DNA from 2 places in the Rhizorhabdus argentea genome. Region 1 is predicted to be linked to the other one. Evidence: riboswitches for the same ligand, from Rfam matches in the RefSeq annotation. Region 1 holds a riboswitch; the other holds the start of a gene.
The links. Region 1 has a riboswitch for cobalamin ahead of cobW (cobalamin biosynthesis protein CobW). Riboswitches for the same ligand answer to the same signal wherever they lie in the genome.

Region 1 (4,192 bases):
CGTTCCGGACGAACGGATCATCGATGGGGTTGCCCCAGCGTTCTGCGACTGCTGCCCGGACGGCCTCGGGAAGCGCATCGAAGGCGATATGATAGTCATCCAGCGACAGCGCGATCCCGCTCCGGTGACTGGCCGATCCCGGCGCGTTGGTCACGCCGGAGAGCATGATGTCCATCATCGCAGCACCGTGTGCAGGCGCGCCTTCCACCGCGTATCCGACGTCTCGCAGAGCCCCAAGGATCGCGGCGGCGCTGGCGGGCGTATCAAGACCCACGCCATTGCCGATCCGGCCGTCGCGATTGGGATAATTGGCGAGCACCAGCGCGATCCGCCGATCGGCCGCGGGCGTCCGGCGCAGCCGTGCCCAGCCGGCCGCGAGATCGGCGACGAAAGCTACCCGGTCGGGCGCGACGCGCGGCACGACGATACCGCACTCGGTGCGCTCGTCGAACCGCTCCGCCGCCTTGAATGCGACGGCGCGGGTGAACAGCCGACCATCGACCTCGGGCAGCGCGACGTTCATCGCCAGATCGCGGGTACCCAGGCCGCGAGGGCTTTCGCGCCAGCTCTTCTCTTCGACACCGGCAAAGACCGTCTGCAATATCGGGCAGTCCGCATTTTCGAGCACGCTGGTGAGCCGGTCGTCGCCCGGAGACGATGCCGCGAAGGACGTCGCGTTCAGGATTATGTCGGGCCGGATCTCACCGATCACACCGCGCAGCCAGTCGATCGCAAATGGCTCGCGCAGCGCGCGGACATGGACCGCGACAACGTTCAGCCCGCGCGCCTCCAGCGCCGCAACCAGTGCATCGACCGCTTCGAGCGTACCTGCCACGGTCAGCGCGCGGTAAAATGTGAACAAGGCAACCGGCTGGCCTTCGATCCAGCGCTTGCGGGCGTCGTCCAGCGTCGGCCGTTCATGCCCCGGCACGTGCAGTCCTGCATCGGCAACAGGCACGGGATCATCCGGCCGCCCGATGTCCTGGCCGACAAGCGCCGCAGCGTGACGCAGGAAGCTCACCGCGTTGGCTATCCCGCCCTGGCGCAGATAATCGCGCAGCCGGGTCAGCGTTTCGACCGGCAAGGTCGAGGCAGCATCGAGCGCGGGATCGGGTTCGCGTCCATCGGCGATCGCCGCGAAGGCGATGCCCTTCTCGCGCGCCACCCGAGCGATCTCGTCGACGCCATAGGGCCAATAGGCCTTTCCCCCGAGCAGCATGACGCAGACGAACCTCGCCTGCGCAATCACCTTCTCCACATAGAGATCGACCGAATAGGGATGCTTGAGCTGGAGCAGATTGGCCAGGCGGATCGTCGGCGCGCCCTCCCCCAGCATCCCGGCCGCCTGCGCGAAGCAGGCGAGTTCGCTGTCGGCCACGGTCAGGAAGACAATCTCGCCCGGCGACTGGGCGAGGTCGATCGCCTCGTCGCCATTGGAGACCGTTCCCGGCGTGGCAGCCAGAAGATGCATCAGGCGGCGACTCCGCCCAGCACCGCCAACAACGCCGCCTCGATCGCCGGCTGACGAAGGCCTTTTTGTCCGATCACGACGAGTTGCGACTGGCGCGCTTCCTGGGCGGTCCAGGCACGATCGAAATAATGCTGGATACGGGGGCCCACCGCCTGGATCACTAGCCGCGCCGGCTTGTCGCGAATTGCGATCATGCCCTTGATGCGCAGGATGTCGTGTGCCGCAATCTGCTCCGACATCGCCGCCAGCAAGGGCGCGACATCGTCTACCTCACCGCCCTTGACCACGAAGCTGTCGAAGTCGTCATGGTCATGATCGGGTTCGGCATCATGATGCGATGGCCGCGCCTGCAGGTCGTCTTCGGCTCCCGCGAACAGGCCGAGCAGCACAGTTGCATCGACCGCGCCATGATCGGCACGCACGATCTTCACGCCGCTGCGGGTATCCCCGGCAATATCGGCCTCGATCTTCGCAAGCGTCGCCGCATCGACCAGATCGGCCTTGTTGAGAATGACGAGATCCGCGCAAGCGAGCTGATCCTCGAACAATTCCTCGAGCGGGCTGTCATGATCGAGGGTCGGATCGGCCGCTCGGGCGAGCGCCAGCGCCGCTTCATCGGCAGCAAAGCGCCCCGCCGACACCGCATCGGCATCGATCAGCGCGATCACCCCGTCGACTGTCGAGCGGGTCCGGATCTCGGGCCATTGAAACGCCTTGAGCAACGGCTTGGGCAGCGCCAGGCCCGAGGTCTCGATGATGATATGCTCGGGCGGATTGGGGCGGTCGAGCAGCTTCTGCATCGTCGGCAGGAAATCGTCGGCGACGGTGCAGCAGATGCAGCCATTGGCGAGCTCGACGATGTCGTCGTCGGGGCACGCCTGGTCGTTGCAGCCCTTGAGCAACTCGCCATCGACGCCGACGTCGCCGAACTCGTTGACGATCAGCGCGAGTCGCCGGCCCCTCGCATTCTGCAGAAGATGGCGGATCAGCGTGGTCTTCCCGGCGCCGAGAAAGCCGGTGATCACCGTCGTCGGTATCTTGCTCATGCGCGGCGCTCCCATCGAGCGGCGGGCAAGCGGACAATATTGGCCTTCATCGGGATTCCCCGGCACCTGAGCGACATCGGTGACGGGGCTTACCGCTCGCGAGCACGAACGGCCGGCACGCGACGACGGGCGGGCGCCAAAGGCACCCATCGTCACACAACCGCGCGGCACCCGCCGCATCGTTCGTCGCTCAGACGGAAGAACCGTGCCCCGGCCAATCCCTGGACCAAAGCAAGAGCGACCAGACGCCGGCAGGTCTCCTGGCTCGCGGGTCGCAGCTCGATGTGCGCCTTCCCGGATCGGATCGATCCAGTGACCGTGCCCTTCCGGATGGAGGAGCACATGCACATCTCGCTCGCCGCTTACAGTTGCAGGGACAGCCGCGGATTTGGGAGGAACCTCCCGCACCGCATTCCCGTTTTAAGCCTCTTGCGAGGCACCGGCGCGATCTAATGGCAGGAGTTACCTCCTGCCTGACGCCGCTCATAACCACATTTGCGGGTCATACCAACTGCTCTTTGTGGCTCGGAGCGGCGCTTCCTAGAAGTTCATCCGGCCGCCGAGGCGCAAAGTGCGTGGCTCTACCACGCGGCTCAGCCGCCCCACGGCTGGTCCCGCTGTATCGAACGAGGGGATATAGGATTCGTAATAATAGGCGATGTCCTTGTCGCGGCTGTTGAGGACGTTGAGCACCTCGCCATAAATCTCGAAATGCCCCAGCTTGCGGGCTGCGCGCAGGTTGACAACCGTGCTGCCCGAGTCCCTGACGCTGTTGTCTTCGATCAGCGGATAGGGGCCGAGGTGGCGGACACGGATGCTAGCCTCCCACGGATCGAACACCAAAGCGACGCCGGCCGATGCGGCGTTTTCGAAGGCGTTCGGGATGCGGTCTCCATTGCCGTATCGCGACCGGCTCGCGGTATAGTTGCCGTCGATCGCCAACCAGGTCTTCGGCCGCCAGAATGCCACCAACTCATAGCCGCGGCGCTTGCTTGCGCCCGTAGGCTCGACCGCGTTGGAGTCGCCGATGAAGCGCAGTTCGCTGTCGACGTTCAACCACCAATAGGTCGCGGTCAGCGCAAAACCGGGCAATTGCCATCTAGCGCCGACTTCACGGCCTTCACCCCGCACGAGCACGGGCACCGGCGCCTCGGCGTTGACCGCGCCCCGCACATCGTTGGAATGAAAGCCGCGGCCCCAGTTGCCATAGAGCTCGAGCCGACGGGTCGGGGAGTAGGCTATCGACACCCTCGGTGAGAAGATTGCATCATTGCCATTGCCCTCTCCGGCGATGCCCGCCGCCTGGTCCTTCGCACGCACGACATAGTGGTAATAGTCGCCGCGCACGCCGCCGATCAGACGAAGGCCAGTGAAGGGCATCCAACTCGCCTCGCCGTATAGCGCTGCCGAGGCTTCCTCGACATGATGGCGACCAAGCGACGCGAGGAATAATCGTGCGCTCGTCCGATAGACGCCAACGTTGCCGATGTGATCGTATCGCTCTTCCGTGCCGAGAGACAAGGTGAGAGCCGGCGTCACGGTCCAGCGCTTCTCGCCCCGCGCACCAACGATCCAGCGCCTGTCGAATTGGCGGATTTGGGCGCTGGTCCCGTCGGGGTCGGTGTAGGTAGGATTGGAATACATCGACCAGTCGTAGAACTGGCCATAGAGGTTC
Region 2 (4,192 bases), on a different contig from region 1:
TGACGCTATCGGCATCGATGAGCCGCGTTACCTTCTGGCCGGGCATGGCAGCATGTTCCACAAGCCAGGCGACATCCTCGCGCCCGGCAGCGGTTACGGCGCGGCGCAGTTTGGCCAGGTTGCGTCCGATCTTCATCACCACCAGGGCATCGGTATCGCGAATACGGCGGACAAGCTCCTCCTCCGGCAAGGTCGCCATCGCCACGGTCAGCACGTCGTCGCCCCAGGTAATCGGCAGGCCCGTCGCATTCCAGGCTCCGGCCATGCCGGTGATGCCCGGCACCACCTCCACCGGCACCATCCCCGACAGGCGGGAATGCAGGTGCATGAACGAGCCATAGAAAAACGGATCGCCCTCGCACAGCACCACCACATCCTTGCCCGCCCGCGCGAGAGCGGCCAGCCGCTCGGTGCATTCGGCGTAGAAGCCGGAAAGGCAGCTATTGTAACGCGGATCAGCGAGTGGGATTTCCGTCGTTACCGGATATTCCATGGCGATCTCGATCGCATCGGCGCGCAGCATCTCCGCGGCGATGCGCCGCGCCTGTCCGGGTCGCCCGGCCTTGCGGAAATAGGCCACATGGCCCGCACCGCGCACCAGCCGGTCAGCCCGCACGCTAAGCAGATCCGGCGCGCCCGGGCCCAGCCCGACACCGTGGATCGTTCCCACCGGGCCGCTCATTCCGCGCGGCTCGCCAGTGCGTTGATGGCAGCGACCGTGATGGCGCTGCCTCCCAGCCTTCCTTCGACGACGCAGCAGGGCGCCGGCGGAGCGATCCACAGCGCAGCCTTGGACTCCACCGCACCGACAAAGCCCACCGGACAGCCGATGATCGCTGCGGGACGGGCGCAATCCGGGTCCTCCAGCATATTGAGCAGATGAAACAGGGCGGTCGGCGCATTGCCGATGGCGACTACCGCGCCCGCCAGATGCGGCCGCCACAGTTCCAGCGCCGCTGCCGAGCGCGTGTTGCCCATCGCCCGCGCCATGTCTGGCACCTGATGATCGTGGAGCGTGCAGATTACCGGATTGGACGCGGGCAATCGCCCACGGGTAACCCCCTCGCTCACCATCCGCGCATCGCACAGGATCGGTGCGCCATTTGCCAGCGCCGCACGTGCCGTGCTGGCAAACCCGATCGAGAAGCGGATATGCGGAGCCAGCTCGACCATGCCGGAAGCATGGATCATGCGCACCGCCAGCGGCTCTTCATCGACCGTGAAGCGGGCAAGATCGGCCTCTGCGCGGATCGTGGCGAAGGATTGGCGATAGATCGCCGCCCCATCGGTTTCATAGACATGCGGCATCAAACGGCTCCAAAATGAGCAAGAACCTCGAGCCGGCTGAGAGCCGGCCAGACAGCCGGCGAGCCAGCCGGCGCGTCGAGGGAAATATCGTAGAGGCCATCTCGACCGGTCAGAGTGACGTCGGCGCTACGCGGGCAGGCGCATCCTTTGGCGCAACCTGACACATGGAGTCGCCCGGCAACCAGCGGTGCAAGGCGGCGCGCTACGTCACGCGTTTCCACCGATGCTTGTGGGCAATGCGGGAAGCCGGGGCAGGCGTCGGCGCGCAGCAACGGATCGGCAGGATCGGTCACCAACCCGCGCGGGGAGGCAAAGGACGGATCGCCTTCCACCAAGACGATCCGCCAGGGCGTGAACCGCAGGGCCTGTGTCCCGCTATCCTGGGCGACCAGTTCGGCAAGAACCGATGCTTCTAGCCGGCCAAAGGGCAAACCGAAGGCCATGCCGAGACGACACGGCCCCGGCTGAACGCGTGCGACCGACGTCATCGACGGCACGTTTCCTGTCGCCCAGTTCGGCAGCTCGGCGGTGTGGCGGGCCATGCGCCCAGCTTCTCCACCGCCGCTTTCGAGGAACCACCAGGCTAGGGCGACCAGTGCATTCGCTTCCCCCCCATGGGGCACGGCAACGCCGGTGGACCGTCCATCGGCGCGCAGGATCAGCTTGCCATCGGCGCCGCGCTCGATGCGAAAATCCCCCCCATCGGAGCCTAGCGCGCATCCCACCCCGGCATCGACAACGAAACCCACCTTACCCGGCAACTCGGGTAGCTCGCCTAGTCGGGCCGCGAGGTCGCTCGCAACCCGATCGGTGTCATCGCCTTCCTGCCAGTCCGGCGCGACCAGGATATTGCGCCTTCTTTCCAGGTCGGCGTCAGCATCAACCAGATCTAGTGCCACAAGCTGTTGAACGAGTTGCGGCCAGTTGCCCTCGCCCACACCGCGAATCTGGAGGTTGGCCCGCGATGTCACGTCGATCAGGCCGTTGCCGTGCCGGTTCGCCGCAGCACAAAGTTCTCGAACCTGCGCAGCCGTCATGCGTCCGAGCCGGGGCTTTACACGCACCAGCAGTCCGTCGCCCGACATCATCGGCCGCCATGCATCGGGACACCAGCCCTTTGCCGTGAACCCGCTCATTACCCGCTCTCAGTTGGGTCGGGCGTCGCTAACGGTTCCGCATCCCTGCGGAAACCATGGTGCAGCATTCCGCGACAGACAGGTCATGGCAATTCTCCCCGCGCGCCAAGGCGACAATCGGATGGGGCTTGCCAGTTGATTACCGGCCGGCGCGCAGCCACGGGCTGACGCCGGAGCGCCCGTGGCCACACGACCGTGCAGCCCCAGCCGCACAGCTTCGTCGCCCAGACGGAGAATTACCGTGCCAAGACCATCCCCTGGGTCATGGCAAGAGCGACCAGTGCACCGGCAGGTCTCCTGGCTCGCGGGTCACGGCTTGATACGCACCTTCCCGGAGCGCCTTTAGGCGACTTCCAGTGGTCGCTCCCGCAAAGAGAGCCTGCGCATCGCGCTATCCGCTTACAGTTGCAGGGACAGCTGCGGATTTGGGAGCAAGCTCCCGCACCGCATTCCCATTAAAGCCCCTCGCGGGGCACCGGTGCGATCATCGATTCCCCGGACTGCTCCGGAAAATCACCGCTTCCTTAGCCCGGTTGTTGGCGAATGCCAATCCGGATGGGGCATTGCTTTCGATGTTCGTCAAGCTTCGGCAACGCTCAGGCCAGCGGCCTGACCGGTGCACAATTCTTCGAAGCTCTGCTCGACCAGCGTGACGTGGTACAGCATCGCGCTGTGAGCCGCCGCGGCATCGCCGCGGACTATGGCCGAAACAACAGCATCATGCTCCTCCAGCGAGCGCGGTAGCCGGCCCTCGACGTGGAACTGCGCGCGCCGGAAAGGGGCGAGCCGCCGCCGGATCGAAGCCGCCGTTTCGGCCAGGACGGCATTATGGGCGCCCTTGTAGATCATTGTGTGGAGCGCATGGTTGGCATCCGCGAAGGCGGCCGGGTCGTTGTGCGCCGCAATCTCCTTCATCTGGTCGTGCAGCGCTTGTAGCCTGCGGCGCTCGGTTGGTCCCATCGACAATGCGGAGAGCCGGGCGCAGGTCGCCTCGAGTTCGCCCATCGCGACGAACAGATCCTCGAGCTGGGCGGGGGTCACGCTGGCCACAACCGCACTTCGCCGCGGCCGCATCTCGATCAGCCCGGTAGTGGCTAATTGACGTAGTGCCTCCCGCACCGGCGTACGCGAGACTGAATAGCGTTGAGCGAGATGTTGTTCGTCCAACCGGGAACCGGGCGCGAATTCGCCGGAAAGGATGGCCTCCGCCAAATCGTCGGCGAGCTTATCCACCGTCGTCCCGCTCGACACGTTCATCCTTCCGTTCGCGTTGGGCAACCTTCGCGCCCGCCAGGATGGGGCGCCTGAAATCTTGCATACAAATATGAGGTCCAAGCGACAATCCCGTTGCCGACTCAAATATTGTATGCAAGTCTGACATTGCGCATACAAATTTCGTCTTAAAGATCGAGTATGCGCGTGTTCGCAGAGGGGGTGTCTGGGCGCTAACCAATCAGGGAGCGACCCAAGATGCGAACGATATACAAAGGGGTAACCGCCGCGCTGCTAGTCACTTGCTGCAGCAGCGTGGCATCGGCCGAGGCGTGGGAGCTTCACGGCTTCGGCGATGTTTCCGTCAAGAAAGACTATGTCACGCCGCGCGGCCTCGTCGTCACCACGGACGGTGCCATGGTTCACCTGGTCAACGGGCTTTCGGTGAACAGCCCGAGCGGGGTATCGATCTATGCGGGCACCTTTCTTGCGCTCAACCCGGGCCATGCCACGGGTGGCGAGCCTCTCAACGAATT

Region 2: another riboswitch for cobalamin. It lies ahead of cobG (precorrin-3B synthase); the one in region 1 lies ahead of cobW (cobalamin biosynthesis protein CobW).

The regions. Positions count from the first base shown of each region.
Region 1 is NZ_JBANFK010000003.1:147,935-152,126, reverse strand. It holds gene cobN (cobaltochelatase subunit CobN) at 1-1,471, opposite strand, end outside; gene cobW (cobalamin biosynthesis protein CobW) at 1,471-2,517, opposite strand; cobalamin riboswitch at 2,751-2,976, opposite strand; gene AAC645_RS03610 (TonB-dependent receptor) at 3,058-4,192, opposite strand, start outside.
Region 2 is NZ_JBANFK010000005.1:26,280-30,471, forward strand. It holds gene cobI (precorrin-2 C(20)-methyltransferase) at 1-682, opposite strand, end outside; gene AAC645_RS06090 (precorrin-8X methylmutase) at 679-1,308, opposite strand; gene cobG (precorrin-3B synthase) at 1,308-2,444, opposite strand; cobalamin riboswitch at 2,715-2,939, opposite strand; gene AAC645_RS06100 (GntR family transcriptional regulator) at 3,024-3,701, opposite strand; gene AAC645_RS06105 (hypothetical protein) at 3,972-4,192, shown strand, end outside.